DNA from 3 places in the Enterococcus sp. AMC2644 genome. Region 3 is predicted to be linked to each of the others. Evidence: predicted binding sites of a transcription regulator. Region 3 holds the regulator's gene; each other region holds the start of a gene.
The links. Region 3 encodes CtsR, which represses protease genes until heat stress. Its sites were predicted from a motif close to TTGGTCAAAAAAGGTCAAANA; they were not measured.
Positions count from the first base shown of each region.

Region 1: clpP (ATP-dependent Clp endopeptidase proteolytic subunit ClpP) is a predicted target of CtsR. The motif match lies at 7,682-7,702, and genes of this name have one in related genera.
Region 2: AC4BC5_RS12755 (ATP-dependent Clp protease ATP-binding subunit) is a predicted target of CtsR. The motif match lies at 8,955-8,975, and genes of this name have one in related genera.

Region 1 covers NZ_CM177095.1:740,863-752,023, forward strand. The annotation lists gene AC4BC5_RS03650 (class II fructose-bisphosphate aldolase) at 1-76, opposite strand, end outside; gene pyrG (CTP synthase) at 316-1,917, opposite strand; gene glnA (type I glutamate--ammonia ligase) at 2,157-3,497, opposite strand; gene AC4BC5_RS03665 (MerR family transcriptional regulator) at 3,549-3,926, opposite strand; gene hflX (GTPase HflX) at 4,116-5,348, opposite strand; gene miaA (tRNA (adenosine(37)-N6)-dimethylallyltransferase MiaA) at 5,345-6,268, opposite strand; gene AC4BC5_RS03680 (glycerophosphodiester phosphodiesterase) at 6,265-6,999, opposite strand; gene AC4BC5_RS03685 (hypothetical protein) at 7,095-7,613, opposite strand; gene clpP (ATP-dependent Clp endopeptidase proteolytic subunit ClpP) at 7,795-8,376, shown strand; gene AC4BC5_RS03695 (glycoside hydrolase family 73 protein) at 8,416-9,840, opposite strand; gene AC4BC5_RS03700 (ABC transporter ATP-binding protein) at 9,969-11,161, opposite strand, start outside.
Region 2 covers NZ_CM177095.1:2,615,631-2,626,791, forward strand. The annotation lists gene AC4BC5_RS12730 (peptide chain release factor 3) at 1-1,125, shown strand, start outside; gene AC4BC5_RS12735 (WxL domain-containing protein) at 1,770-4,289, shown strand; gene AC4BC5_RS12740 (WxLIP family cell surface protein) at 4,352-5,422, shown strand; gene AC4BC5_RS12745 (hypothetical protein) at 5,625-6,137, shown strand; gene AC4BC5_RS12750 (DUF1827 family protein) at 6,216-6,524, opposite strand; gene AC4BC5_RS12755 (ATP-dependent Clp protease ATP-binding subunit) at 6,667-8,880, opposite strand; gene ykzS (protein YkzS) at 9,090-9,281, shown strand; gene AC4BC5_RS12765 (phosphocarrier protein HPr) at 9,454-9,720, shown strand; gene ptsP (phosphoenolpyruvate--protein phosphotransferase) at 9,720-11,161, shown strand, end outside.
Region 3 covers NZ_CM177095.1:1,330,565-1,341,725, reverse strand. The annotation lists gene fmt (methionyl-tRNA formyltransferase) at 1-260, shown strand, start outside; gene rsmB (16S rRNA (cytosine(967)-C(5))-methyltransferase RsmB) at 262-1,611, shown strand; gene AC4BC5_RS06530 (Stp1/IreP family PP2C-type Ser/Thr phosphatase) at 1,625-2,368, shown strand; gene pknB (Stk1 family PASTA domain-containing Ser/Thr kinase) at 2,361-4,574, shown strand; gene AC4BC5_RS06520 (CtsR family transcriptional regulator) at 4,700-5,167, shown strand; gene AC4BC5_RS06515 (ATP-dependent Clp protease ATP-binding subunit) at 5,173-7,653, shown strand; gene AC4BC5_RS06510 (LLM class flavin-dependent oxidoreductase) at 7,791-8,843, shown strand; gene AC4BC5_RS06505 (helix-turn-helix domain-containing protein) at 9,178-10,167, opposite strand; gene AC4BC5_RS06500 (NAD(P)/FAD-dependent oxidoreductase) at 11,007-11,161, opposite strand, start outside.

The sequences.
Region 1 (11,161 bases), 590 kb from region 3:
TTGTATTGTACGCACCTACAGCATAGCCGCCTTTACGAGCTGCCTTAAAGATTTCAGTACCTGATACTAATGGCATAATAATTTCCTCCTAAGTTTTATAAAAACTTTATTTGTTAAGACTTGCTTAACCAACGCTATCATTTTAGCAAATATTTATAGATTTTTCTACTAAAACTATGCATTTCTCTAGATTTCTCACTTTTTATTTTTTTAAAATAGGTATAAAGCCAGAAAATTTTCTGAAAGAATGTGATTAATACTACAAATTTATCCTTTTTAAATAACTAAAAAAAACAATCTTTCTCACATCATTTTTTATTTATTTTTTAATGAAGCATCAACAAATGCTTGAATTAAACGTTGTGGACGGTTTGGACGAGAAATTAATTCAGGATGGAACTGACATGCCACAAAAAATTTATTTTCTGGAAGTTCAACAATCTCCACTAAACGATTATCAGGTGACACACCTGCGAAAACTAAACCATTTTCTTCAAATTGCTGACGGTAATCATTGTTAAACTCATAACGATGACGATGACGTTCTTGAACGACCGTTTCATTGTTATAAGCTGCGGCTGTTTTAGTTCCTGCTTCTAATCGGCAAGGATATAAACCTAAACGCAAGGTACCACCTAAATTTTCAATATTTTCTTGATCTGCCATTAAATCGATAATATTATGTGGCGTATTTGGATCTGTTTCTGCTGAATGAGCGCCATCTAAACCAACAACATTACGAGCAAATTCGACACAAGCTAGTTGCATACCCAAACAAATCCCTAAGAATGGGACATCATTTTCACGAGCATAACGAATTGCCTCAATTTTACCTTCGATACCACGATCTCCAAAACCACCTGGTACTAGAATACCGTCTGCTTCTTTTAAATAGGTTGACACATTTTCACGAGTAATTTCAGCAGCATTCACCCAATCAATTTCAATGTCTGCATCATCAGCAAAGCCAGCATGTTTTAAGGACTCTACAACAGATAAATAAGCATCTGGCAATTCAACATATTTACCAACTAAAGCAATGCGAACAGACTTCTTCAAATTCAATACTTTGGTTTCTAATGCTTGCCATTCAGTCATATCTGCTTTTGGAGCATCAATTTTCAAGTAGTCGCACACAATTTGATCCATCCCTTGTCTTTGTAAATTCAATGGAATTGAATACAATGTATCGACATCTAATGATTCAATAACGGCTTCTGAAGCAACATCACAAAACTGGGCTAGCTTGTCTTTTGTTCCTTGAGAAACTGGTTGTTCCGTACGGACGACTAAAATGTTTGGTTGAATACCTAAACTACGTAGTTCTTTGACACTATGTTGTGTTGGTTTTGTTTTCATTTCTCCAGCAGCTTTTAAGTAAGGAATCAACGTTGTATGAATATACAATACATTATCACTACCTACATCAGCTTTCATTTGACGTAATGCTTCTAGAAATGGTAAAGACTCAATGTCACCAACCGTTCCACCAACTTCTGTAATGATGATATCTGCATCTGTAGTGGTAGCTGCTCGCATAATTTTATCTTTGATTTCATTGGTAATATGAGGAATAACTTGAACTGTCGCTCCCAGGTATTCACCTTTACGTTCTTTGCGTAATACTTCAGAATAAACTTTTCCTGTAGTCACATTGGAGTATTTATTTAGATTAATGTCAATAAAACGTTCATAATGACCTAAATCCAAATCAGTTTCCGCTCCATCATCTGTTACAAAAACTTCTCCATGCTGGTACGGACTCATAGTTCCTGGATCAACGTTAATATAAGGATCAAACTTTTGAATTGTTACATTCAATCCACGATTTTTCAATAAACGTCCTAGTGATGCTGCAACAATTCCTTTCCCAATCGAAGAAACGACACCGCCAGTTACAAAAATATATTTTGTCATAAATAAAACTCCTTCGCGTTATTTTTTAAAGGGTTGCACTAAAAATATAAAAAGCTCCCTACTCAAGTAATAACTCGAATAGGGAGCATATAAACGAATGAATCGACTCTTCAAAAGAGTGCCCAAACAGTATGATAAACACTTTCGAGCAATTTGTCAATCGTTACATTTGTTTTTTTCAGAAAAATTTCTGAAAAAGCCGAAAGAAGCCAGTAATGACTTCTTTCGACTTCCTGTTATTAATAAAGTTCTAAATATTGTTCTCTTTCCCACTCAGAAACTGATTGACGATACGCAGCCCATTCCATGCGTTTTGCTTCTACAAAGTTTCCATAGATATGTTCTCCTAATGCATCAACAATTGTTTGATCTTTACGTAATTGTTTTAAAGCATTATGAAGCGTTGAAGGCAAATCATAAATTTGCGCTGCTTCACGTTCTTCTTCTGTCATTACATAAATATTACGATCAACTGCTGATGGTGGTGTTAAGCCACGACGAATGCCGTCTAAACCGGCTTCTAACAAGACAGCCATTGCTAAATACGGATTAGCTGATGGGTCGACAGAACGTAATTCTAAACGTGTAGATAAACCACGAGATTCTGGTACACGGATTAATGGCGAACGATTGTGTCCAGACCATGCAACATAGACTGGTGCTTCAAATCCTGGAATCAAGCGTTTATAAGAGTTAACTGTTGGATTACATACTGCTGTATAGGCACGTGCATGTTCAACCAAACCAGCTAAGAATTGATAAGCTGTTTCACTTAGTTGTAACTCAGCATTTTCATCGAAGAAGACATTTTCATCTCCTTTAAATAAAGACATATTACAATGCATTCCTGAACCAGCAATACCAAACAATGGTTTAGGCATAAATGTTGCGTGTAATCCGTGTTTTCTAGCAATTGTTTTTACGACTAGTTTAAACGTTTGAATATTATCACACGCTTCAATAACTTCTGCGTATTTGAAATCAATTTCATGTTGACCAGGAGCTGTCTCATGGTGAGATGCTTCTACTTCAAATCCCATTCTTTCTAACTCTAATACGATATCACGACGACAATTTTCCCCCATATCTGTTGGGGCAAAGTCAAAGTAACCACCTTTGTCATTTAAATCTGTTGTGATTTCACCATTTTCATCTAATTTGAATAAGAAGAATTCTGGTTCTGGACCTAAGTTAAATGAAGTAAAGCCTAGGTCATGCATATTTTTTAATGAACGTTTTAAATTTCCACGTGGATCGCCTGCAAATGGAGTACCATCTGGATTGTATACATCACAAATTAAACGTGCAACTTTCCCATGGTCTGTTTCCCAAGGGAAGATCATCCATGTAGTTGGATCTGGATATAAGTACATATCGCTTTCTTCAATACGGACAAATCCTTCAATTGAAGAACCATCAAACATCATTTTATTATCTAAAACTTTGTCTAATTGACTAATTGGAACTTCTACGTTTTTGATTGTTCCCATGATATCTGTAAACATCAAACGTAAAAAGCGTACATTTTCTTCTTTTGCAATTTGTTTAATTTGTTCTGCAGTGTATTCCACTCTTGGCATAATAATAATCCCGTCCTTTATTTTTGTTTAAGTGTAGCGCTTCAGCAATAATTATAAATGTGGTCCATTCGGAAAATGCTGTGAATGATTTAATCCACCTTGAGATAAAATCTCATCATAGAAAATACGGCGAACATCTTTATCTGTTAGCGGTTGTTTATCTCGAGCTGCTTGTTCTTCCGCTTTTTTCATTTCATAAACTCGTTTGATTCCAGCCATATTCAGTCCGTCAGAGAGATAATCTTTAATTTCTAACAAAATATCAATATCATTTAATGAATACATCCGGCGATTTCCTTCGCTTCGTTCTGGATGAATTAAATTTTGTTCTTCGTAGTAACGAATTTGGCGTGCGGTCAAATCAGTTAGTTTCATAACTGTACCAATTGGAAAAACTGACATGGAACGTCGAAGTTCTTTTTCTCGCATAGCGTCTCCCCTCTCTTCTGTTTAATGAATTGCTGTTGAATCTAGAGTAAATATAGCAAGAGACACATCATATGTCAACCCTCTATGTTACATTTTCTTACATAAAAAGTTAATTTTTATAACTAATCTGTAACCTAGACCAAAATAAAAAGTAAACTAAGAAGACGCTTCCTTCTTAGTTTACTTTTATTAATTCATTTGACGAATAGCATAAGAATCAGGCTGAGCAAAACCCTTTAATAAATACGTTTGCGTCTCTTCTTCATAATCTGAGGACAACAGCAACGTTTCTCGTTTCAAACGATTTAACAGTTTCCCTTCATCTTGTTGTAAAGAGAGTGTATAGGGTTCTAAACTTTCCATAATCGCTAATTTAATGGCTTGAATTAATTGTTCTTTGCCTTTGGAACTTTTTGCAGAAATCAAGACATTAGGGAACAAGGTTGGGACAAATTGGTCGTCATCAATTTTGTCCGCTTTGTTATAGACTGTTAACATTGGCAAACTGCCCAACTCCAATTGATTCATCAAGTGTAAAACTGTTTCTTCTTGTTGTTGACGATTATCAGCGCTAGCATCTACAACGTGTAGCAACAAATCCATCCCTTGACTCTCTTCTAAAGTTGAATGAAATGCATCAATTAATTGCGTTGGCAAATCTTGAATAAATCCAACTGTATCTGTAACAGTCACTTCAAACCCTTCTGGTAAGCGCCATTTTTTTGTTAATGGATCTAAAGTGGCAAATAATTGATCTTGTTCATACGTTTGTGCACTTGTCAAAATATTCAAAATAGTCGATTTACCAGCATTTGTATAACCAATTAAGCCAATTTGAAATGTTTGATTATCTTTCCGTTTTTGACGTGTTCGTTCTCGATGAGCCGCAACTTCTTTTAACTCGCGTTTGATAATCGTAATTTTATTACGAATGTGTCGGCGGTCAGTCTCTAACTTGGTTTCACCAGGACCTCTTGTACCAATCCCACCACCTAATCGCGACATATTTTTTCCTTGGCCAATCAAACGAGGCAATAAATAATCTAATTGGGCCAACTCAACTTGTAGTTTTCCTTCTTTGGAACGGGCGCGCATCGCAAAAATATCTAAAATCAACTGGACGCGATCAATTACGGGAACACCTACTGCATCCCCAATCAACTGACTTTGGCGCGGTGTTAACTCATGATTAAAAATAATCAAGTCTGCTTCATGAGCATCAGCTAATTGTGCTAATTCTTCCAATTTGCCTTTCCCTACAAGCGTCTGGCGATCAACTTGCGGACGACGTTGTGTCAAAGAAAAAACGACTTCTCCATCGGCTGTTTTTGTTAGACTTTTTAATTCAGTCATTGATTCCTGAAAATTTTTATAGTTTTCTTCTGTTTCGACACCAACTAAAATAACTCGTTCTACTGTCATTTTTTCACCTCCAACCATTGAGTGATTTTTTTTTCTAATTCCGATAATGTTTCAGGCTGTTGCACCAAATCAATCCAATAAGGTGCTAAGCGATTACGAAACCAAGTTAGCTGACGTTTGGCATAGCGACGAGAATGTAACTTAATCTCTTCAGCTACCTCTTCTAACGTGGCTTGTCCTTGAAAATATGGAAAAAATTCTTTGTAGCCAATTCCTAAAGCTGCTTGTGTTTCAGGGATATCCTTGATTCGTGTGGCTTCTTCTGGTAAACCAGTAGCCATCATTGTATCAACACGCTGATTGATGCGTTGATACAACAAATCACGATCAGTCGTTAATCCAATTAAAAAATAGTCATACAACCGTTGTGGCTCCTCTTTAGGTGCTGCAATACTCTCTCCTGTTGTTTCAAATACTTCAAGAGCTCGGATGACTTTACGTTGATTATTAAAATGAATTTTTTCAGCAGCTAAAGGATCTGTTTCTTTTAGCAACTGCCATAACGCTTCTTTTCCATAATCGTATGCAAATTGTTCATATTTTACACGAATAGCGGGATTTTCATTTTCTTGCTTGCCACCTAATTGAAAGTCATAAAGCAAAGCTTGAATATATAATCCAGTTCCCCCAACCACAATTGGCAATTTACCACGTGTATGGATATCTTCAATCCATGCACGTGCCTCTTTTTGAAACTCCGAAACAGAATAACTTTCCTCTTTATTACGAATATCAATTAAATAATGTGGAATTCCTTCTTTTTCTGCTTCAGTTACTTTAGCTGTACCGATAGTTAGTTCTCGATAGACTTGCATCGAGTCACCACTAATAATTTCTCCGTTGTACTTTTTAGCTAATTCAATGCTTAATGCTGTTTTACCAACAGCAGTCGGGCCAACAATCACTAATACTTTTCTCATTTTTTTCCTCGATAGCTGCGTTTTATATCCATTGCCATTTCAGGAAAATCGGTAAAAATCCCTGTTACTTGGCAATCCATGCAACGTTGTACTTCTTCTTCTGTATTTACGGTCCAAGGTCGAATGGCTAAAGGAAATTCTGAAACTTCTGTAGCATGTGACCATACCCATTCAATATTGGGATGGACTCCCTGAATAAATGATCGCTCAAGCGCTATTGGAGTAATGTCTGATTTATCCATAATAAAATCAATTCGTGTAGTCGGTTCAAGTACATGAATTCTCTCCAATGTATTTATGTTGAAACTGCTATACCAATAAGTGAATGGCCATTGCTGACTTGTCATTAGTTCAGATACTTTTTCTTCAATGCCTGGATAAGTCTCTTTATCTGTTTTTAATTCAATCCCTAAAATTCCACGATAATTCCGAGCAACTAGCAAGTCAACAACTTCTTTTAACGTCGGTACTTTGGTCGAAGAATAGTGCTCACTAAACCAACTGCCAGCATTTAATTTTTTAATATCTGCTAACGTTTTATCAACAATTGCACCTTTTCCATCAGTGGTACGATCGACTGTCTCATCGTGCATGACAATCAGTTGTTGATCTTTTGTTAATTGCACATCTAATTCAATACCATCTGCACCAATTCGTACGGCTTCAGCAAAAGCTGGCAATGTATTTTCAGGTCGTGTGCCACTGCTTCCACGATGGGCAAAAATTTGCATGATTTATTCACTCCAATCAGTCATATTGTAACATGAATAAAGGGAGATGCAAAAAAAGAAGAGAGACCTTTTTATAGGCTAATCTCTTCCTTTTGTTATAAGGTATTTGAGAAATACGTCATTGGTTTATCTGTCATTTTTTGCAACTGGACTTTACGCTCGTAAACCATTTCTTTTAGCTGGTCTGAGAAATTTTCCATTAAGACACGTCCACCTTTAAAAGTATATCCACCTACTTCAACAACTTGTTCTGGTGAAAGAACCACTCTACGTGTGGCAATTTTTTTGAAAAATTCTTCTAAGAAATAATTTGGTAAATAAAAGCTGTTTTGTGCTGCAAATGACTGCAAATAAATATAATCATCTACCGTAATATGACAATCGTCAAATACATCAAAACTGACATATTTATCCATTGTACCAATTCTTTTCTCTAAAATTTCAATGATTTTTTTATTTAATAAAATCAAAATCTCAATCTCTTTCACTTTATGCTCTAATTGTCGACGACGCTCTTCTTTTCGATCGTCATAACGGCTTTGCAAGTTAAAGGCAATCGCTGTAACAATGGCACCTACAATTACACCAGCCATCCCAACGAAAAATACTTCCATGTCTGTTCCTCCTCTAATTTCTTTAGATGAATCTTAACATATTTTCGATTATTTTACTCAAGTTTTTACATTTGACCTTTATTGACCTTGTATGTATAATATCTAATAGATAAAAGTCTTAGGATGTCGCAAGGATACCCAATATTTTATCAAATAGCCAGAATTAAAGGAGGATTTTTAAATGAATTTAATCCCAACAGTTATTGAACAATCATCTCGTGGAGAAAGAGCCTATGATATTTACTCTCGTTTATTAAAAGATCGTATTATCATGTTGAGCGGTCAGGTAACAGACGATCTTGCCAACTCAATCATCTCTCAATTATTATTCTTGGATGCGCAAGACTCAGAAAAAGATATTTATTTATACATCAACTCTCCTGGAGGCAGCGTAACAGCTGGTCTAGCAATTTACGATACAATGAACTTTGTTAAAGCAGATGTTCAAACAATCGTAATGGGAATGGCTGCATCAATGGGAAGTTTCTTGTTAACAGCAGGTGCTAAAGGTAAACGTTTTGCTTTACCAAACGCTGAGATTATGATTCATCAACCATTAGGTGGGGCTCAAGGACAAGCGACTGAAATTGAAATTGCTGCTCGTCATATCTTAAAAACTCGTGAACGTTTAAATAAAATTTTATCTGAACGTACTGGACAACCAATTGAAATAATTGAAAAAGATACTGACCGAGATAATTTTATGTCAGCCGAAGAAGCAAAAGAATATGGTTTAATTGACGAAGTAATGACAAATCGTTAATCATTAAAAGCGCTGGAGCATATTGTTCCAGCGCTTTTTTTAATCATATTTAGTTAAGTCCCAAGTCGTAATTAATTGGTTTAGTTTCGTATGATATTGTGGATCTGTCGCATACTTTCCAGTTAACGATTGGGTAGCCTCTTGATATGTGTTGGCATTTTTTCGCCAGGTTCCTTGATAGAATTTGGCGTTCCAGCTCAATCCATTAGCTAATAATTTTGCATTATCTAAAAGTGAATCAGAGATTGTTGCATATTTTCTAAAAGATGCTGGCAACGTCACACGTACACCATTAATAAATTCATCAGATGGAATATCATATCTCTCAAATTTTCCTTCATCCCCGTTAGAAAATTTGATTCCAAATAAATTATTCGCATCTTTTGATAATTTACTTGCACCAAAACCTGACTCCAATGTGGCTTGCGCAATCATGACAGATGGATATAAACCATATTGATTGGCTAGTTTTTGAGCAGCTGGCGCAATCGCTTTGATAAATGAGGCATTGTCTACCCAAGTAATAGGTTCAGAAGTTTGTGTAGTAGTCATGCGACGTGTATCATCTTTAACGGTCACATTGTTTGCTTTTTTAATAGGTGAAGTCAATGCAGGTAACACACTTGTTCCTGTAATAAAGTGCTTGTCTGTATTTTTAGCGACACTAGCAATTTCTTCCTCCATTGTTCCCCGATCTTCTGCCGGTGAACGAGTAACACTATCTTCAGTTGTTGAATCGGTTGTTTCTGAACGCTCTGTTTCTGCGCTTATTGTCGTAGTGGTCTCTGATACTTGCGTTGTGTCTTTTGTCTCATTTGATGCAATTGTTGCACTTTTCTGCGTTTTATCAGTCGTTGGTTTTTCCTTGATGTCTTCCACTATAGCTGCATCTTTTTGAAAGGATTCTCGAGTACTTGAAACAGTTGCACTTTGTTCTACATAACCCACCCAGTTATCTGCAGTATCGTACATAGACAAATAGATTTCCCCATTCAAATGATGGTACAAACTTTTAACTTTGTACGTTTTTCCAATTAAAAAACTAGTATCGCTAGTAGTCGTCCAATCAAAATCTTCATAGATAGCGGTATTAACAACAACCTCTACATATTGACGCACAATTTTTTCAATTCCTTCTGGACCAACTGCTGGCGTCACTTGTGAAGCATCAATATAGCCGACAAATTCATCTTCATCATATAATCCTAAATACGTCACAATACCTTTTGTTTCAATTTCTTTGACATGAAATGTTTGATTTGTCGCAACTTTAGCTGCACGAATCGTTTTTCCATAATCACTATAAATCACTACATTATTACCAGTTATACTCACATATTCATAGCCTGACTCATCAGCATATACCCACTTACTTTCTACACATGATGGAATAATCCGCTCAGTAAAAAAGAAAAAAGTTCCCATAGCCATAACTACACCTAATTTCAACACACATTTTTTCACTTTTGTAACCCTTCCCCTGCTCAATCTCTTCCTTACTTTACAGGAAATGATTGTAAAAAGAAACTCCCTTTCGAGAATTATTTACAAACAAAAAAAACCTAGCACCTACGAGATGCTAAGTTCCTTGTTTATTCAGCTTCTTCTGAAAATTGACTATTATATAAGTTTGCGTAAAATCCGCCTTGTGCTAATAACGTTTCATGGTTTCCTTGTTCAATGATTGAACCTTGATCCATCACTAAAATTAAGTCAGCATCACGAATCGTAGACAAACGATGAGCAATGACGAAACTGGTTCGACCTTCCATTACTTTATCCATTGCCTTTTGAATTAAGGCTTCAAGACGTGTATCAACCGAACTAGTAGCCTCATCTAAAATTAAAATTTTCGGATCAGAAATAACCGCTCGAGCAATCGTCATTAATTGTTTTTGACCTAAGGAAATATTATCGCCCTCAGCATTGATCACCATGTCATATCCTTCTGGCATAGTACGGATAAAATGATCGACATTTGCTGTTTTAGCCGCATCAACCACTTCATAATCGGTCGCATCTAATTTACCAAAGCGAATATTATCGGAAATTGTTCCTTCATATAACCAAGCATCTTGTAATACCATACCGAAAAGTGAACGAACGTCACTCCGAGACATTTTTTTCGTATCAATCCCATCAATTTTAATCGATCCAGCATTTACATCATAAAAACGCATCAATAGATTGATTAACGTTGTTTTTCCAGCGCCTGTAGGTCCAACAACTGCAACGGTTTGTCCTGCTTTAACTGAAAAATTCAAATCTTCAATTAATGGCTTTTTCGGAGAATAGGCAAAATCAACATGCTCAAAGGTTACATTACCTTCAATTTTTTCAGGAAGTGGTATATCGGTTTTATTAACTGGTTCTTCTGATTCATCCAAAATTTCAAAGACACGAGTGGAGGCTGCCGAAGCACTTTGAAGCAAAGCAGACAACTGGGTAATATTCCCCATTGGTTGGCTAATTTGCCAGATATATTGGATAAAGGCTTGCAGTTGCCCTACCACAATTACCCCACTCATCACGTAAAAACTTCCCAAAACAGCAATGATAATATACGTTAAATATGCTGTTAACTGAACTAAGGGCATCATTAAACCAGAAATAAATGACGCTTTAAATCCATATTTTTTCAATTGATGGTTTACTTTTTTAAAATCTTCTAACGTTTCTTTTTCGCGTCCATATACTTTTAATACACTAAAACCAGTCATGTTTTCTTGTACATAACCATTCATGTTTCCTAATGCATTTTGCATACTATCAAAATAGCGTTGTG
Region 2 (11,161 bases), 1.3 Mb from region 3:
GAATTATTGGAAGAGTTAGAAGATTTGTTAGATATTGAGTCTTATCCAATGAACTGGCCGATTGGTATGGGAAAAGGAATGGAAGGCTTGTACGATATTTACAATAACCGAGTTGAATTGTATCGTCCAGAAAACTATGACGGCGAACGTCTAATTCCGTTAGATGATAACGGTGAAATTCCAACGAATCATCCATTAACTGAAAAAAGCATTTATTCGCAAGTGTTAGAAGAAGTTGAATTGCTAAAAGAAGCGGGCGATGAATTTGATACAGATAAAATTGCTCATGGTGAACAAACACCGGTCTTCTTTGGTTCAGCTTTAACGAATTTTGGTGTGCAAACATTCCTAGAAACCTTTTTACAATTTGCACCAGCACCATATGCACATAAAACAATGGACGACCAAATGATTAGTCCGTATGAAGAAGAATTTTCTGGTTTCGTCTTTAAAATTCAAGCCAATATGAACCCTGCTCATCGTGATCGAATTGCATTCGTTCGAGTGTGTTCAGGAACATTTGAACGTGGGATGGATATCATTCTAGAGCGTACTGGTAAAAAAATGAAATTAAGTAATGTGACTCAATTTATGGCGGATGCTCGTGAAAATGTTCAAGAAGCTGTTGCTGGTGATATTATTGGGGTATATGATACTGGAAATTATCAAATTGGCGATACTTTATATGAAGGTAAATTGAAAGTAGCTTATGAAGAATTACCTTCGTTCACCCCTGAATTATTTATGAAAGTTACTGCCAAAAATGTCATGAAACAAAAATCATTCCATAAAGGTATCTATCAATTGGTCCAAGAAGGTGCGATTCAATTATATAAGACGTATTTAACAGACGAATACATTATTGGTGCCGTTGGTCAACTTCAATTTGAAGTCTTCCAACATCGTATGTTAAATGAATACAACTCTGAAGTAATAATGACGCCTATGGGTAATAAAATTGCTCGTTGGATTGAACCTGAAGATCTAGATGAACGCATGAGTTCTAGTCGAAATATTCTAGCTAAAGATCGTTTTGACCAACCGTTATTCTTGTTTGAAAATCAATTTGCAGAGCGCTGGTTTGCCGACAAGTATCCGAATGTGAAATTGAAGAGTCTGATGTAAGTTTTTACTGAAAAACTCTTAAGAAGTCCTTGTTTATGTTTAGTGAACAGGGACTTTTATTTGTTTTTATCCTGAATCAGCCACGAACCAAACAAAATAAATGAAAATTTCTAATAAATCAAGCATTGAAAGAAATTATTTTCCCCCTTTTGATAGACAAAAAGACCTCGTCCTATCGTTGAACAGCTCCATACTTTTAAAAAATTTTTATGTTGAAACAAGTGTCTCCTCTTTTTCAGATAGAATCCAAAATTGTTTAATCAAGTAGTAAATATGCGTATTTAAATTATTTTTAGTCGGATAGACAACTACTTTGACTTTCGGTTATCAGGTGTTTCTGTGGTTTGTATTTCCATGAATAATTCAGATAGCTTTATATTTTAATATCAAAATTAAATGAATAAGATTACGTAGATAGTCGAGTAGTTTTTACCTTATAGTTAATCGGTTGCTGAGAATTTCTTTGTCAATATCAAATCATTAACTTTTTAGTTGTAAATAATTTGTTTTTCTATCTTTCCTTTGACAGCGTTTTTAAATGATGATACTTTTGTATTGGATGTAACTTATTTCTGTAATAACTATTTAGTTAATGGTTGAAAAGAGAAATTTATATCCAAAAAAATAATGAAAGGGCGGAAATAATGAGAAAAGTAAAAATGATTTTAGGAGCTATTTTGTTTTGTTTGTTTTTTTCAAGTAACGATTTGAAAGCGGATACTATTTATGATACAGATTTTACTGATGTTAGTGAATGGAATATGTATCAAGGAAATCCTTCTGGGAAATGGACAAATGAAAGCGGTTCTTTTTTTGTGGATGGAGGCGTGGGGAACAAAGCAGTCTTATCCAATCAAAAGCTTACTAATTTTACTTATGAAACAAAGATTAAAATTTCAGATCAAGATCCTGTAAATGGGGATACTTCAAGTGCTGAAGGTGGTATTTTATTTAGAGTACAAAATCCAAGCGACGGAGTGGATGGGTATGATGGCTATTATTTTGGGTTAGATATTGCCCAACAACAAGTAATTCTTGGTAAATCTAGAACAACTGGTTCACCATGGAGTGAAATTGCGAAAAAGAAAATGAAGTTAAGTTATAATCACACCTATACTTTAACTGTGAAAGTATCTGGTAGTCATATTCAGGGTTATGTTGATTTTAATGAAGAAAAAAATGATTTTCCTAAAATTGACGTGGTAGATACTGAGTTCACAGAAGGTTCGATTGGTTTGAGAAATCGCTTGGCAAAAGTTTCTTTTGAAAGCGCTTCTGTATCAAATTATAATGAAGCAGCTTTTGAAGGAGCTACTTATACAAATTCTATTTTACCTGGTGTAGCGGATCCGGATGTGCTATATCATGAGGGAACTTATTATCTTTATCCGACAACGACGACTGGTGAAGCTGGTGGTATTAAAGTATATACTTCGACGGACTTAACGAATTGGACTGATAAAGGATTGGCGATGACAGCCAACCAGAAAAATTGGGGAACAAGTGGCTTTTGGGCACCAGATATTATCGAACGTGATGGGAAATTTTATATGTATTATACGGCCAATGAACATCTTTGTGTAGCAGTAAGCGATTCCCCATTAGGTCCGTTTGAACAAGAAGAATGGGGGCCAATACATGCGGATACAAAAGAAATAGATGCCCATGTTTTTAAAGACGATGATGGCCAGTATTATCTTTACTTTGTACGATTTAACAATGGAAATGTTATTTGGGGAGCTAAATTAAATGACGACATGAAATCTATTGATGAAACGACATTAACTGAGCTTTTGGTTCCGTCGCAAGCCTGGGAGCAAGATATGGCTCGCGTAAATGAAGGTCCGTATATGTTGAAAAAAGATGGTGTCTATTATCTCACTTATTCAGGGGCTCATTTTGCAAGTCCAATGTATGGGTCTGGTTATGCAACCAGTGATAATCCACTAGGGACTTATGAAAAATATGAACACAACCCGATTATGCAATCAAATAGTGTTGCCCATGGGACAGGGCATCACGGAATTACAACTTCTCCAGACGGGAAGGAAATGTATATGGTTTATCATCGTCACTTAAATGGTGAACATGCGGATCCAAGAGAATTTGCTATTGATCAGTTGCGATTTACGACGGATGAAGATGGCAAAACTATTTTGGAAGCGCATGGTCCTACGGTAACGCAACAACCAGTTCCTTCAGGAGCTACTGACGTGAATAATTTTATTCAATTATCTTCTTTAGAAACAAAAGAAATTAGTATTACTGAAGGATCAGATCCAGCCACATGGGAACTCCCTCAAACAATTGATATTGTGACTTCAAAAAGTGAACTTAACAATGATTTAAAAGCAAACATTAACTGGGATATTTCAGAATATGACCCAGCTATCGAGTCGCAAGTTATCCATGGAACAGTCGTTCTACCAGATGGTGTCAGCAATTTGGGTAATCTATCTCTTGATGTTTCTTTAAAAGTTATAATTAGTCAGAGGGCTAATGATTATCAATCAACAGGAACTATCGAATTTGTTACTAGTACCGATGTTACACCTCCAGTCGATCCTAGTAATCCCACAAATCCGATTAAACCAATCGATCCTAATCATCCTGATGATTCTGAGCCGGGAACAACCGGTCCATTGTCCATTGACTTTGCTTCTAGTTTAAATTTTGGCAAACAAATAATTAGCTCGCAAGACAAAATTTATTACGCACAAAGTCAAAAATTTTTTGAAGTTAACGATAATGGCGAATTGGTTGGGAATCAGAAAACTGGACCGAATTATGTTCAAGTAACTGATAACCGTGGAAATGAGTCTGGCTGGTCTTTAAAAGTTAGTCAAGCTGGTCAATTTAAAACTGATGACGGAAAAGAACTTATTGGGGCAGTAATCACCCTGGGAAATGGAGAAGTGACATCTAATTCAACTTCTAACTTGCCAACAGGACAAAATAAAATTGTTTTAAATGCTAGTGGAGAACTATCTAATGTGATGGTTGCTGCTACTGGTAATGGTGCAGGAACCTCTCTACTAAAATGGGGAGATGAGCAAACTGCAGCAACAAGTATTTCCTTAGAAGTTCCTGGGAATACGACAAAAGTAGCTGATAAGTACCGTACAAAATTGAACTGGACATTAATGGATGTACCAGGAACTTAGTAAGAATAAAAGATGAGAGCTTGCTCTCATCTTTTATCTAATGAAAAAGGAGAAATAGATGTATGAAGTGGATCAAACAATTAACACTAGGGATACTTTTTTCTTATATGCTATTTTTTCATATAAGTAGTTCTGTAGAGGCTAGTCAATTTAATTTTGGTGTAACAACGAAACCTGCTGAAAGTCAAATTGATAAAAAGAAAACGTATTATGATTTAAAACTAGCTCCAGACACTTCAGAAATACTTGATGTGGAACTAAGGAATGATACCAATAAAGAAGTGGAGGTTGGAATTTCTGTAAATAGTACAACGACTAATTCTAATGTTAGTGTTGAATATGGAGAAAATAATTTACTGAAAGATGAAAGTTTGATCTATGATATTGCCGATTATGTCAATTATCCGGATTCAGTTATCCTAGATCCTAAAAGCTCAAAAACTATTTCTTTTGAAGTGAAGATGCCTGCCGATTCTTTTGATGGAATTTTAGCAGGAGGAATTACTTTCAAAGAAATTAATTCTGAACTAAGTTCAACAGATGATGAGCAAAATTTGTCAATTCAAAATGAATATTCTTACGTGGTCGCACTTTTGATGCGACAAACACTTGACCCAGTCACGCCTAATTTGAATTTAAAAGAGGTAAAACCAGATCAAATCAATGCTCGAAATATTATTTCGGCGTTACTACAAAATGATCAGAAGACATACATTAACCAAGTCGCTATTGAAACAAAAATTAGTAAGAAAAATTCTTCCGAAATTCTGTATCATGAAGAAAAAAGTGGCTTACAAATTGCACCTAATTCTCATTTTTATTTTCCAACAGCATTAAATGGAGAAACCCTACAGGCTGGCGATTATCACTTGTCGGTTTTTGTCTATGGAAACCCAGAAGATAATGGGAAATTTACTCATGAAATTGACGGAGAAACCGTTTCGTTTGGAGAATATTGGCAATTTGAAGAAACGTTTACAGTTGAAGAAACCATTGCTAAAGAGCTAAATAAAAAAGATGTGTCTATTGAAAAAGACTATACTTGGATTTATATCAGTCTTGTTGTTCTGCTTATTTTAGCGGTGCTTGTCTTATCTGTGTTACTTTTTAGAAATAGAAGAATAGATAAATAAAATGAATGGGGACTTCCAATAAATTAGTTATTATTTGAATAGATAACTATTTTGATTTTCCATTCTCAAATTTTGTTCAGTTTTATTAACACTAACAGAACTTTATTTCAATTTAATTTAAAGATTTTCAGAGGGATTGTTTTCATTTATTGCGACATTGTAATGAATACTCTAAAATAACATTAAAGGAGTGAACAAAGGAATGGAGCAATTAAAAGTAACTATTGTTTTCAATGGCAAAGAAATTTCCAACGGCATCGATTCTGCATCTATTGATACCATTGAAGAAGCAGAAAAAATTGTTAATGAGGCGATTGAAACCTTTATTCAGCGTTATAAATTGAATGACCTAGTCGCACAAAAAGTCCGCAAAGATTCATACTGGAATAAAGAAGTATTTCAACAAATGAACGAAGAGGATAGATATAGTGCAACTCACTCAAAAGAAATTTATGAGTTGTTTCAGCGCTATTTGCAAGAGTCTAATATGGAAAAAGCTCAGGCGGTTCGTTTAGCAAAGGAAAACATTGCTAATTATTATCAATTAATTACTAATTTAGAATATGAAGGATATGAAAGAGCAATTGCTAAGCAAATTGTGGAAAACAGCCCACGAAGAAAAGAACGATTGGAATTTACTGTGATGGTTTTAGGAGAGAAAGGGTATCAAAAACATAATAAAGAAATTGCTGAACTAAAAGGATTTTACGAATAAGAATGAATAAATAAAAATATCCAAACTATAGGGGATGGCTTTTTCGCAATCTCTCTATAGTTTGGATATTTTTGGTCTTTACTCTACAGGCAATGCTTTAGGAATAGATATCTCAATAAACTCATTGTCCTCAATAATTGTTATATCTTCATCAGAGTACAGTTCAGAAGGAATCTTAGCTAAAAAGTGTTTCTTTATTTCTTCAACCTCTTCTGAGTGAATTCTCCTCTTGCCATTTACAATTAAAATTTCATTATGGAGCGGTGCTTCAGTATAAATAACAGTAGTATTGCCCGCAGTGAAAACTTTAACCAATGAAGCATCGGTATTCTCGAGTTGTTGTTTGACTAATCGAGAGTGGCTGTTTGTTACATTTACCAACTTCATATCGCTCACCTCACATTCTCTTGTCTATAAGATAATTATATTTTTTTTTTAAGGAAATAGAAAGTAATATCTCTTAGAAAGGTAAAAAAAGTTGGTCAAAAAACAATATTTGACCAACTTTTTTTTAGATAGTAAATCTATTTTATTCTTTTTCAGCAACTACCACATTTTTTGTTGCAATGATTACTTTATCTTCAGTATTTAACGTTGCTTCTAACGAGTGTTCTGTAGGATGATCGAGGTAGAACTCAGCAATGCCATCTTCAATTTGCTCTTGAATAGTTCGACGCAGTGGACGAGCACCCATTGTTGGATCAAAACCTAATTCTACTAATTTTTCTTTTACTTCTGGAGTTACATCAATGTGTAAATGTTGTTGTTCTAACATACTATTTACTTCATCTAACATTAAAGCAACAATTTTCAATAGATTTTCTTTACTTAAGGCTTTGAATTCAATGATGCCATCAAAACGATTCAAAAATTCTGGTGTGAAGTAGTGATTCAATTGATTTAAGATAGAACGAGTAATTCCTTCTCTAGCAGCACCAAATCCTACATTAGCTTCTGCTTTACCAGAACCAGCATTGCTTGTCATGATGATTAAGGTATCTTTAAAGCTGACTGTACGTCCTTGTGCATCAGTTAACCGTCCATCATCTAAGATTTGCAAGAACATATGCAAGACATCTGGATGAGCTTTTTCTACTTCATCTAATAAAATTAGACTATAAGGATTACGACGTACTTTCTCAGTAAGTTGACCTGCTTCTTCATAACCCACATAACCTGGAGGAGAGCCGATTAGTTTTGAAATACTATGTTTTTCCATGTATTCTGACATGTCAAAACGAATCATCGCTTCTTCTGAACCAAACATTTCATAAGCCAATTGTTTGGCAAGTTCCGTTTTTCCGACACCAGTTGGACCTACGAATAAGAAGGAACCAATCGGACGATTTTTCTTACCTAGTCCAATTCGATTCCGACGAATTGCTTTGGCTACTTTATCAATTGCTTCGTCTTGTCCAATCACGTGAGCTTTTAAATCATTTGCTAAGTTTTTTAATTGCGCTTGTTCTTTTTCTTTTAGTTCACCCACTGGAATTCCTGTACGCTCTTCAACAATTTGTTCCATATTTTTTTCATCAATTACAGGTGTTTCTTCTTCTGTAATTTGGCGTTCTTTCATACTTTGCAATTTGTTGATTTGATCTCGATAATAAGCTGCTTTTTCAAAATCTTCTTCTTGAGAAGCTTGTTGTTTTTGCTGTTGCGCATCGGATAACTTTTTATCGATAACTTTTGGATCCACAAATTGAATGGTTAGATTCTCTTTTGAACCAGATTCATCTAAGAGGTCAATTGCTTTATCAGGTAAGAAACGATCTTGGATGTAACGATTTGAAAGGACGGCAGCAGCTCGAATCGCTTCATCTGTATATTTTACATGATGGTAGTCTTCGTAACGTGGTTGTAGCCCTTTTAAAATAGTGATGGTCTCTTCAACAGATGGTTCATCTACACGGACGGGTTGCATTCTACGTTCTAATGCAGCATCTTTTTCGATGATTCGATATTCGCTAAGTGTAGTTGCACCAACCATTTGTAGTTCGCCACGAGCCAATGCTGGTTTCAAAATATTGCCAGCATCAAGATTTCCATCACCAGCGCTACCAGCACCAACGATTTCATGTACTTCATCAATAAACAAGATAATATTTTTGGCTTGTTTGATTTCTTCAATTAATTTTTGCACACGTTCTTCAAACTGTCCACGAATTCCTGTTCCTTGAACTAGTGAAGCAACATCCAAACGAATGACTTCTTTATCTAAAAGTTTTTGAGGAACGTCACCATCGACAATCTTCTGTGCTAATCCTTCAACGACAGCTGTTTTACCTACGCCAGGTTCACCAATTAATACAGGATTATTTTTTGTTCGCCGATTTAGAATTTCAATGACACGTTTGATTTCTGAATCGCGACCAACAACTGGATCAATTTCACCATCCCGAGCTTGTTGAGTAATATTAATACCATATTCACCCAAAATTCCAGGTGTATTGTTGACAGGTGGTTGACCACCATTGAAATTATTTTGATTACCGCCAGCTTGAGTAGGAGGTGTCTGATTATACGAAGGAGTTCCTTGTTGCATTTGTTGAGACATTTGTCTAAACAAATCATCTAGACTACCAAAGCCAAATGGATCTTGAGGCATCGCATTTGTTGTTTGTTGACCTTTAATTTTTTGATAACAACTTTGACAATAATCAATTTGTTTTCTTTGTCCGCCGACATTTGCATATAAATGAATTGTCGCTTCATTTTTTCCACAATTTTGGCAAAGCATAGTGTCTCACGACCTTTCATATAGTTTTGTCTCTTGTAGTGAGTAATTAAATAAGGACAAAGAAGGCGTTTATTTGATTGACCAACTCTGACCTTTAATCCTATTATACAATCTTTTTTATGATGTGCAAGTATTTGAATTTGCAGTTTAGTCAAAAAGAATTATACTTTTAAGGTAGAAGATTTACTACTAAGTAAAGGAGAATGACTATGGAAAATAACCCTTACATTGATTTGCTAGATAAATTAAAAAAAGGAGAGATTGAAGAAATTGTAGTAGAAAGAGAAGATTTTTTTGCCTTTCGTGAAGTTTGGATTAATCGAGAAGACCGTACATCATTTGTTGGTGAAGCAGGTTTAAATGGTAAAATAATTTACCGCTATGAAATGGATGAAGAGTAAAAAGTAGTTTTCATAAGTATTTAATGATTTATTTGGTAAAACGGTTGTCTAACTACTAAAAAAATGGTAATCTTAACAATTGAAAGGGTGGTTAAATTCTATCTATTTAGATAAGAGTTGACAAAAGTAAGCCCTCACAAAAAATTAGATATCACTAAAGGAGATTGATAATATGGAAAAGAAAGATTTTCACGTAATTGCTGAGACAGGAATTCACGCACGTCCAGCAACTTTATTAGTTCAAACAGCGAGCAAATTTAACTCTGATGTTAACTTAGAGTACAAAGGTAAATCAGTTAACCTTAAATCAATCATGGGCGTTATGTCTTTAGGCGTTGGCCAAGGTTCTGACGTTACAATTACTGCAGAAGGTGCTGACGAAAAAGAAGCAATCGCTGCTATCGTTGAAACAATGCAAAAGGAAGGATTGTCTGAATAATGGTTGAAATGCTAAAGGGAATTGCGGCAAGTGATGGCGTAGCAGTTGCGAAGGCATACCTATTAGTTCAACCTGACTTAACTTTTACAAAAGTTACAGTTGAAGACACATCTGCTGAAGAAGCTCGTCTAGATGATGCACTAGCTAAATCTACTGAAGAATTAAAACAAATTCGCGATAAAGCTGCTCAAGCTTTAGGCGAAAAAGAAGCGCAAGTATTTGATGCTCATTTAATGGTTCTTAGTGATCCAGAAATGGTTGGTCAAATTAAGCAAAATATTTCAGACAATAAAGTTAATGCTGAATCTGCGTTAAAAGAAGTTACAGACATGTACATTGGTATGTTTGAAGCAATGGAAGATAATGCATATATGCAAGAGCGCGCTGCGGACATTCGTGACGTTGCGAAACGTGTATTAGCACATTTGTTGCAAGTAACTTTACCTAATCCATCTATGATTAATGAAGAAGTTGTTGTGATTGCACATGACTTAACACCGAGTGATACTGCGCAATTAGATCGTAATTTCGTTAAAGCATTCGTTACTAATATTGGTGGACGTACTTCTCACTCAGCGATTATGGCTCGTTCTTTAGAGATTCCAGCAATTGTAGGAACAAAAGATATCACTGAAAAAGTAAAAGCAGGTGATATTGTCGCTGTTAATGGTATTGAAGGCGATGTTATCGTCAACCCTACCGATGAACAAGCGGCAGAATTCCATAAAGCTGGTGAAGCTTTCGCTGCTCAAAAAACAGAATGGGAAAAACTAAAAAATTCTCAAACTGTTACCGCTGACGGTAAACATATCGAATTAGCAGCAAACATTGGTACACCTAAAGACTTAACAGGTGTTCATAACAATGGTGCTGAAGCTATCGGACTTTACCGCACAGAATTTTTATATATGGATGCTCCAGATTTTCCATCTGAAGAAGACCAATATGTAGCTTATAAGGCTGTATTGGAAGGGATGGATGGTAAACCTGTTGTCGTTCGTACAATGGATATTGGTGGCGATAAAGAATTGCCATATCTACAATTACCACATGAAATGAACCCTTTCTTGGGATATCGTGCTTTACGTATTAGTTTATCTGAACTAGGTGATGGTATGTTCCGTACCCAATTACGTGCATTGTTACGTGCTTCTGTTCATGGACAATTACGTATCATGTTCCCAATGGTTGCAACGCTGAAAGAATTCCGCGCTGCTAAAAAAATGTATGACGAAGAACGTCAAAAATTAGTTGACGAAGGTGTTGCAGTTGCTGAGGATATCCAAGTTGGTATCATGATTGAAATCCCTGCTGCAGCTGTTTTAGCTGACCGTTTTGCTAAAGAAGTTGACTTCTTCAGTATTGGAACAAATGACTTGATTCAATACACAATGGCAGCAGACCGTATGAACGAACAAGTTTCTTACTTGTATCAACCATA
Region 3 (11,161 bases):
TGCGTCCGTGGCCGATTGCTTTTACAATGTATGAGGGCCAACGGTGGAAATTATGGGCAGTTACCCCGCTTGATGAGACTACCACGGCTGAACCAGGAACGATTATTCAGCGTAGTAAAAAAGAACTATGGATTGCTTGTGGAAATCATTCGGTATTAGCCATTGATGAATTACAGCCAGCTGGTAAAGGAAAGCAAGTGATTAGTGCCTTTTTAAATGGTAGTGGGCAGCAAGTCGCAATTGGGCAACAGGTGAATTAATATGAAAAATAAAGTCAAAAAGACCGTCCGCTTTGTGGCATTGGATGCTTTAGAGCGTGTACAAAAAGGCGGAGCATATTCAAATCTATTACTGCGTGATTGTATCAATAAAGGACAATTAAATGAAAAAGATAGTCGTTTACTAACTGAATTAGTGTATGGAACCATTAGTCGTCAATTATTACTTTCCTTTTATCTACATCCATTTATTGCTAAGGCGAAAAAGGTAGATGATTGGGTGAAATTATTATTACAGCTTTCTTTGTATCAATTGCTTTACTTAGATAAAGTTCCCAGTCACGCAGTCTTAAATGAAGCAGTGGAAATTGCAAAAGTTCGTGGGAATGTTGGGATTGGAAAGTTTGTAAATGGTGTATTACGGAATATCCAACGTCAAGGAGTACCTGAACTTGCAACGATTAAAAATCCTTTAGACCGTTTGGCAACAGAAATCAGTATGCCTAAATGGTTGGTCGAAAAACTAGTCAAAGAAATTGGGGAAGAAAACACACGCCAGTTAGGTTTATCTTTATTTGAATCCAGCCACGTGAGTTGTCGTGTCGACACGCGTAAAATAACCCGTCAAGCAGCTATACAAATATTGATTGAAGAAGGTATTGAAGCAAAAGCAAGCGATATTTCACCTTATGGTATAATTGCTGCCAAAGGTTTTATTGCAGGTAGCCGATTATTTAAAGAAGGCTTGTTAACCGTTCAAGATGAAAGTTCAATGTTGGTAGCACCAGCGTTACAAATCGAGCCAAATCACCAAGTGTTAGATGCATGTGCTGCCCCAGGTGGAAAAACGACACATATTGCTACCTTTTTAGAAGCAAAAAAAGGTGGTGCTGTTACTTCATTAGATATTCATCGACATAAGGTGGCTTTAATTGAAGAAAATGCAGAACGTCTGCATGTTTCGGAGGTTGTTCATGCGTTAGAACTCGATGCACGTCAAGTTGCGGAGGAATTTCCTTCTGAAACATTTGACCGCATTTTAGTAGATGCTCCTTGTTCGGGCTTAGGGCTAATGCGTCGGAAACCAGATATTAAATACAATAAAAAACCAGCTGATTTTGAAAAGTTGCCTGAGATTCAACTGGCAATTTTAGAGAGCGTGGCACCTACTTTGAAATCTAATGGAATGTTGGTTTATAGTACATGTACGTTTGCACCCGAAGAAAATCAAGCAGTCGTTAACCAGTTCTTACAAAAGCATTCAGAATTCACTTTAGTTGATGTTTCAGTGAATGATGTGTTACAACCAAGTATCGAAAACCAGATGCTGACAATTTATCCGCACCAATATATGACAGATGGATTTTTTATCAGCTGTTTACGTAAAAAATGATGAGGTGAAAAATATGGAGATTCGTTATAAAAGTGATGTGGGAAAAAGGCGTAATACTAATCAAGATTACGCTGCCGTATTTACCAATCAAAAAGGATATACGTTAGCATTATTAGCAGATGGCATGGGTGGACACCAAGCGGGTGATGTTGCCAGTCATGATACGGTCGAAGAAATTGGTAACAAATGGCAAGCCTCAGATATTTCAGACAGTGAAAAAGCCGCACAATGGTTAATTCAATATATTCAAGTAGAAAATGAAACTATTTATCAGCGTGGCCAAGCTACTCCCGAATTAAGCGGGATGGGCACTACCTTGGAAGCGGTAATCATTTTAGATGACCAATTTACCTTGGCACACGTAGGGGATAGCCGCACCTACTTAATACGAGGAAATGAGCTAATTCAATTAACAGAAGACCATTCTCTGGTAAATGCCTTGGTAAAATCAGGGGAAATTACTGAGGAAATGGCAGCTAATCACCCACGTAGAAATGTGGTAACTCGTTCAGTAGGTATGCCGGGAATAGTCGAAGTAGATGTGGCTACGCACTTTATTGCTGAAAATGATTATTTAATATTATGTTCTGATGGTTTGACCAATATGGTTAGTGAAGAATTAATTTATGAATATGTTACAACTAGCAATTGTTTAGATGAAGCAATTGAACGTTTAATCGATGCTGCAAATGCGCATGGTGGTGTGGATAATATTACGGTATTATTGATAGACCTTGGAGGTGTCAGCCATGATTGAGACGGGAAAAAAATTAAGTGGGCGCTATTTGATTTTAGGTAGTATCGGCAGCGGTGGAATGGCGAATGTTTTTTTAGCGCGTGATTTGATCTTAGATCGAGAAGTAGCTATCAAAGTCTTACGTTACGACTTTCGAGAGGACACGGATGCTATTCGTCGTTTTCAAAGAGAAGCATTAGCTGCAACCGAACTTGTGCATCCCAATATTGTCTCTGTCTATGATGTTGGTGAAGAAGATAATATGCAATACTTAGTAATGGAATATGTTAGAGGGATGGATTTAAAACGTTATATCCAAACGCGATATCCAATCCCTTATCCAGAGACTATTGATATTATGCAACAAATTCTTTCGGCAGTTGCTTTGGCACATCAACATCGTATTATTCATCGTGATTTAAAACCACAAAATATTTTAATTAATGAAGATGGTGTGGTTAAGATTGCTGATTTTGGAATTGCGATTGCTTTATCAGAGACATCAATTACACAAACCAATACAATGCTTGGTTCCGTTCATTATCTATCACCTGAACAAGCACGTGGTAGTATGGCAACAAATCAATCCGATATTTATGCCATTGGGATTATTTTATATGAGATGTTAACTGGTCGAGTACCCTTTGATGGTGAATCTGCAGTAACGATTGCCTTAAAACATTTTCAAGATGAAATCCCATCTATTCGTATTTACGATAAAGACGTTCCACAATCTCTTGAAAATATTGTCTTAAAAGCAACTGCCAAAGAGCAAAGTGATCGTTATAAAGAAGCCGATGAAATGCGTCAGGATATTGAAACGGCACTTTCTCCAGATCGCTTAAATGAACCATTATGGGAACCACATGCAATGTTAGAAGAAACAAAAATTTTAACACCGATTGCAGAAGATACGCCAATGCCAGATTCCTTCAAAGAGATGCCAACTGCTAAACAAGCCACACCAGAGCCTGAGCTTCAAAAGCCTGTGAAGAAAAAGAAAAAAAGAAAATTGTGGTTGCTTTTACCTATCTTACTCTTTTGTGCACTAGCAGGTTTAGCGTATTATTTAGTATTTGGTGGTGGTCGGAATCAAGTAACGATTCCAGAAGTTGCCGGTCTAACAGAAGCTGCTGCTCGAGAAACTTTGCATGATGCTGGAATTGAGGTTGCCACGGAAACTAAAGAATTTCCGAGTAATGAAATCCCTGAAAATCATGTGGTGAAGACTGATCCCGAAGAAGGGGCGATTATTAAACGTACGAAAGAAGTTCTCCTTTACATTAGTACGGGCAGTAAAAAAGTTGAAATGAAAGATTATGTTGGTCAAAATAAAGACAAAGTTATCGAAGAATTGAAAACACTTGGTTTTGATGAGAGCAAAATAAAAATCGAAGAGGTTTACGATAACGATACACCAGCTAATGAAGTTATGGAGCAAACACCATCAGAAGGGGTAGAGGTGGATCCTCAAGAAGCTGAAGTTGAATTAACGGTTAGTAAAGGGGCAGAACCTGTTATAATGCCCAATTTATACGGTTATGTGGAACGCGATGCTCATGCTGAGTTGACTAACTATGGTTTAGGCAATAATTCAGTAACGATTGTTGAAGAATTTAGTGACATGAGTCCAGGTTTGGTGATTAAACAAACGCCAGCAGCAAACACAGAAATTATTCCTGGAGATACTGAAATTACCTTAACGATTAGTAAAGGCCCAGAAAATATTAAGATGCCTAATTTAATTGGTTATACGGAAGCAGATGCGCGTAGTGAATTGGATACGTATGGTTTAGGAAGTAATTCTGTGCGTATTAGTGAAGTGTATAGTAACAATGATGAGGGAACCATTGTCAAACAATCCCCAAAAGCTGGTTCAGATATTTCGCCAGGGGATACAACGATTACGTTAGAAATTAGTAAGGGTTCCGAAAAAATTGATTTACCAGATGTTTCCGATATGTCTGAGTCAGCTGCAAAATCCTTATTAGAACGTCAAGGCTTCTCTGTATCAACAACAGAAGAATCCAGTGACTCAGTAGAAAAAGGAAAAGTTATCTCAACGAATCCGGAGGCAGGAACATCCGTAGACAAGGGTGAAACAATTCAGCTAATCATTTCTAGAGGACAAGAAGATGGTGATTCTTCTAATTCATCACCAGAAGATAGTGAGACTATATCTTCTGATAACACATCAAATACAGCCACATCAGTAACTGAAGATTAAGATAAAGGATAGAGCGAAGTTTAAACTTTTGCTTTATCCTTTTTCTTTAAAGTCCTTCTTCTTTTCAAACTTCTGAAAATTCGCTATAATTAAGGTCAATATTAGTCAAGGGAGGTCGCGTTTAAATGGGTCATCAAAATACTTCTGATTTAATCGAAGCATATTTGAAGAAGATTCTTGAAGAAAGTGAAATGATAGAAATTCGTCGTGCAGAGATGGCAGATTTATTTAACTGTGTACCTTCGCAAATCAATTATGTCATCAATACTCGTTTTACCATTCAACGAGGTTATGCTGTTGAAAGTAAACGTGGTGGTGGAGGCTATATTCGAATTGAGAAAATTCAAATTGCGAATTATCATCATTTTTTAGAACAAGTAAATCAATTATTTGATAAAACAATTTCTGAAAAAGATGCGGTATCAATTATCCAGAAGTTATATGAAGAAGGTATTCTGTCAAAACGAGAAGGTAATTTATTATTAACAACAATTAGTAAAGCAGTCTTAGGGAAATCAGATGAGGAAAATATAATTCGTGCTTCAATTATGCATGGGATTTTAGAACGATTAAGTTATGAAGATAAGGAGTGAGTGCGATGGATGAACTATTTACACAACGAGCAAAAGCGGTGCTTGCCATTGCTCAAGAAGAAGCAAAATACTTTAAACATCAGTCTGTAGGTTCAGAGCATATTTTATTAGCGTTGATTATCGAGCAAGATGGTATTGCTGGAAAAACATTGCGTGAAATGCGTGTAAATGAAAATGATATTCGGGAAGAAATTGAACATTTGACTGGTTATGGTTCAATGAAGGAATATCCAACAGGTGGCTTTTTACCCTACTCGCCACGAGCAAGACAAATTTTTGCTTATGCAGGCGATGAAGCCAAACGTTTAGGTGCCCAACAAATTGGAACGGAACACTTGCTATTAGGATTGTTACGTGATGAAGAAATTTTAGCTTCACGGATTATGTTGAATTTAGGAATGAGTTTGGCAAAAATGCGTCAATTGTTGAAGAAAAAAATGGGTGTACAATCAAAAAGCAATACAAGTCGTCGACGCCCACAACAACGTCAACAGCCCCAACAAGAAGGAACGCCAACGTTGGATTCATTGGCTCGTGATTTAACGAAATTAGCCCGTGAGCAACGCCTAGATCCTGTTGTTGGACGTAGCAAAGAAGTGAAACGTTTAATTCAAATTTTAAGTCGTCGTACTAAAAATAATCCTGTTTTAGTAGGTGAACCAGGTGTTGGTAAAACAGCCATTGCGGAAGGTTTGGCTCAAAAAATTGTTAATGCTGAAGTGCCAAAAGACATGCAACAAAAGCGTCTGATGATGCTAGACATGGGCGCTTTAGTCGCAGGAACCAAATACCGTGGTGAATTTGAAGATCGCATGAAAAAAATTATTGATGAAATTTATCAAGATGGTCAAATTATTCTCTTTATCGATGAGTTGCATACCTTAATTGGTGCCGGTGGGGCAGAAGGGGCAATTGATGCATCGAACATTTTAAAACCAGCCCTAGCTCGTGGTGAATTACAAACTATTGGAGCAACCACATTAAATGAATATCAAAAATATATTGAAAAAGACTCCGCTCTTGAACGTCGTTTTGCTCGAGTACAAGTTGATGAGCCAACACCAGAAGAAGCCGAAGAAATTCTAAGAGGCTTACGTCCTCGTTATGAAGAACATCATGGTGTTGAAATTACGGATGATGCCTTACATGCAGCTGTTCAACTATCCGTTCGTTACATTAATTCTCGTCAATTACCCGATAAAGCAATTGATTTAATGGATGAATCAGCCGCAAAAGTTCGCTTGGACAAGGCAGATGAAGTATCAGAAGCTGCATTATTACAAGAAGAATTGATGAAATTAGCTGAAGAAAAAGAAGCAGCTATTCGTCAACAAGACTTTGAAACAGCAGCGCGTTTGCGTCAACGTGAAAAAGAAGTTAGTCAAAACTTGGCTGAAGTGACGTTTGTTGAAGTTAAGGAAGCAACAGGGTACGAAAACAGTGTAACAGCAGAAGATGTAGCAGCTGTTGTCTCACAATGGACAGGTGTTCCATTACAACAAATGGAGAAAAAAGAAAGTGAACGTTTGTTAGATTTGGAAAAAATCCTACATCAACGTGTCGTTGGTCAAGATGAAGCAGTACAAGCTGTTTCTCGCTCCATACGTCGTGCACGTAGTGGTTTGAAAGATCCTAATCGTCCAATCGGTTCATTCATGTTCTTAGGCCCAACAGGTGTCGGTAAAACTGAATTAGCGAAGGCATTAGCTGAAGCAATGTTTGGCAGTGAAGACGCACTGATTCGCGTAGATATGTCAGAGTTTATGGAAAAATATAGTACGAGTCGCTTAATTGGTTCGCCTCCAGGTTATGTAGGTTATGATGAAGGTGGACAATTAACTGAAAAAGTTCGTTCTAAACCATATTCTGTTATTTTACTAGATGAAGTTGAGAAAGCTCATCCAGATGTCTTTAATATTTTGTTACAAGTATTAGATGACGGACACTTAACCGATTCTAAAGGCCGTCGTGTTGATTTTAGAAATACCATTTTAATTATGACGTCTAATATTGGAGCAACAGAATTGCGTGAAGAGAAAAATGTGGGCTTTAATGTGGTAGATGCTTCTAAAGACTATACTTCGATGCAAAAACGTATCTTAGAGGCCTTAAAGAAAGCTTATCGACCAGAGTTTTTAAATCGTATTGATGAAACAGTTGTGTTCCGTTCATTAGATAAGAATGAAATTCATGAAATTGTGAAAATCATGAGTCATTCAATTATTAAACGTTTGGCAGAACAAGACATTCAATTGAAAATTACACCCGCTGCATTAGATGTAATTGGGAAAGCTGGTTTTGATCCAGAATACGGCGCTCGTCCAATCCGACGTGCATTACAAAAAGAAGTAGAGGATCGTTTGAGTGAAGCCTTACTTTCTGGGCAAATTCATTTAGGCAACCAAGTAACAATTGGTGCATCTAAAGGAACAATTACATTAAATGTAAAAGAACCAAAAACTGACAAAGTTTTACAACAAGTATAAAAATAGCACTCTCTCATTTTATAGGATGAGAGAGTTTTTTTATGGAATAATAAACTTACATTTAGTAAGCTTATTTGTTGGTTTTCGTTAAAAATTAGGTATAGTTAGAGTAAGACAAAAATAAAGGGGATAATTTTATGATAACGAATGAAAAAACAGTTCTATTTGGTTTAGATACATTTGGTGATGTTGCCTATCATGATGTAACCAAAGAGCCATTAAGCTATGCTGAGTCATTACGAATGATTGTGGAAGAAGGTAAACTAGCAGATCAATTAGGGATAGATGTGATTGCTTTAGGGGAGCATCATCGGAAAGAATACTCAATTTCTAGTCCAGATACAGTACTTGCTGCTTTAGCAGTCACTACGAAAAATATTATTTTGGGAACAGGTGTAACTGTCTTAAGCTCAGACGATCCAGTACGAGTATTTGAACGTTTTGCGACAGTTGATGCATTGTCCAATGGGCGTGCGCAAATTATGTTAGGACGGGGCTCATTTACAGAATCTTTTCCATTGTTTGGGTATGATTTAAATGATTACAATGAATTATTTGAAGAAAAAATCGCTTTATTTAATGAACTGTTAACAGGGGAACCTGTTACTTGGGAAGGACAGCTGACGCAATCATTAAATAATATACAACTATATCCAAAAACAGAAAAACGTTTAGATGTTCAAGTCGGTGTCGGTGGTTCCCCAGACTCGATTATTCGCGCAGCTAAATATGGCTTTCCAGTCATGCTAGCAATTATTGGTGGTGAACCAGCACGTTTCCGTCCGTATATTAATTTATACCAACAAGCAGCAAAACAGTTTGGTCAACCTAATCATCCAGTAGGTATGCACTCACATGGGGTGATTGCTGATACAGACGAAGAAGCTCAAGAGATTGCTTGGCAATACTTGAAAAAATCAATGGACCAAATTGGTTCTGAGCGTGGTTGGGCACCAATGACTCGTGAACGATTTGCGTTTGAAATTTCAGAAGGTTCATATTATGTAGGGAGTCCTGAAACAGTAGCACAAAAAATTGCTCATATGATTCAAACAGTGGGAGTTAGTCGTTTTGACCTAGTTTATGGTGCTGGAGGACAATTACAAAAAGATCGTTTCCGTACTATTCAGTTATATGGTGAAAAAGTTGTTCCAAGAGTCAAAGAATTACTTGGAAAACAGAAAAAGTAGCAACCTAGGCAATATCTTGGTATCTCCGAGGTGTTTACTTCTTTTGAATTATTGGTAAAACAACATTTACATCTTTTTTAGCTGAGAAATATCGGTAAATGATAGGTAGTTACGGAGTGATTACTTAGGATGGGAGTAGGTCGCTATTTTGTTTCGAGAACAAGATAGCGGCTTATTTTATTGAACGTAACTAAAAAATGACCTCTAAATGTTTAGAGGTCAAGTTGTAGAGAAAAGTGAAAGTTAGGATAGTGTTCTTTTTCTACACTAAAATAGTATCATGCTGAATTTCGTTCGTACATTACACGAATTTAATTTTTTTTGTCAAGTTTTTTTATTCTTCTGAAACCATTAACCCGCGTTCTAAAAAGTAATATTTTTCTAAAACACCTTGATACAACATTGGTAATTCAGGATGTTTCGTTAATAAGTCATTGTATTGTGGCAATAACAAACGAAAACTTTGAGTCAAACGTTGGGCTTCTTTTGAAATAGGAATTGGTGGGAAATACAAGGTTCCATTAAATAAAGAGCAACAACAATGTATACGATGAATTTGTTGAAGGACTTCAGTAAAATAAATTGAATCCAGTGTTGTATGCGCATATAGAGCAAAGGAAAGCATTTCGGACATTTCTTTTTTCATCCAGAGCGGTTCTAGACCGATTAATTGGCGCCATAGAAAAGCACTGCCCCGTTCATTCAATTGAAAGGATGGTTGATAATAAGCAGTCATAGGTGGTTGCCAAGTATCTAACCAAAGTGGACGATGGGTACAAAGCTCTTTGTAGCGATACCACCAATCGATTGGTGAAGAGTGAAAAGGCGGATCGGCAATTAATGAGACAAAAAAAGTTAACCAACGAATTTGCATTTCGTCTCCTTTAAGAGCTGGCAAGTGCATAAAAGATAACTGCAGATGGTAATCTTGTAACACCGGCTCTAACTGTCGTACACGGCGCTGAAAGGTGGCTGAGCTGATATGCATTTCTTGTTGTAGCTGAGTTGCAGAGCGATAAGGATGGTATAGGATTTTTAATAACAGCTGAAAAGATTCGCTCCGATGCAATAAGGTACTAAAAAAGAGTGGCGCATGTTCTTTGCCATAGATTCCATGAATCGCATCTTTTTTTATATAAAAGCCAATCCCTGTTGAACGATTATACGGATCTTGTTGCCAATCTTGTAAAGCACGTTTAATAACTCCAGGTTTTTTGTTTAATTGTAACGCTAAAGCTGTTAACGGATACGGATTTTTTTCTTGTAAACAACTAAAAACTTGATAGATTAATTGATCGGGTTTTTCTAACAATAATTTAAACATCTAATCACCTCATTGCAAAAATATCACAAGATACTCTGCAGACAAAAATTCCTTAAAAGCCAAAAACCACTCTTAAGTAGTCAAAACTACTCTTAATCAGTCATAATTTGCTTAATTCGCTACTTTTAGGTCAGAAAAGAAGGAAATTATAGTCAATAAGAGCTAATTTCCCTTATTAAGAGCTAATATTAAGTAGTTAGTTTTTAGCCATTCATTCTATAAATACGAAGATACCGCGGTTTTTTCTTTTTTTCTTAGATTTCATAATGAGTAAAATTTCCTCATAATAAACATGCTAATTCAAAGAAAAAAGCACTTTTGATCGTTTAATCAAAAGTGCTTTTAAAGCTTAATGTGAGACAAAATCGGTTTTTCTTGTCTAGAAAGTGAATATTTTTAGGAAGAAAGTTTTGAAAAAGAGATAAACAACGAGAAAACTAAAAAAGGCCACCAAACCAATCCTAACAAGTAGTATCTTAGCAAATAGGCAACCCTGCACTTTTAATTGCTGTCATAGCATTTACAGATATCGGTATTCTTCTTGAGACAGTATAATAAAAAAATGGAAGTAGCAGCTGTTTATCAGTATTTCAAATGAGAAGTCAATAGAGAGGATAGCTATATTCTTATAAGGTTAGTTCTAAAGAGTACACTATTTTTTTCGGGGGTGTGCCTTGAGTGGAATGCAACAGGAATGATTATAATGATGGAAAAATTATTAAAAAAACAGAATTCGGAACTTTTATTTATCCCCGAATTCTGTTGAGTTACATATAAATTGGCTTATATACGTGATTAAGTTCCAATTAAAGTAATAACTAAAAAATATTTGAATGTTGTTAATCAATTAAGGCTTGATTTAAGTCATCAAATTTTTCATTATGAGAAGAAACCATCCCATGACCATAACTTTCTGGATCAAGGTATTGCTTGATTTGGTTCACGCTGAGTGCAGCTTCTTGAAAGGCACCCGCTAACAAGTAGACTTTCCCTT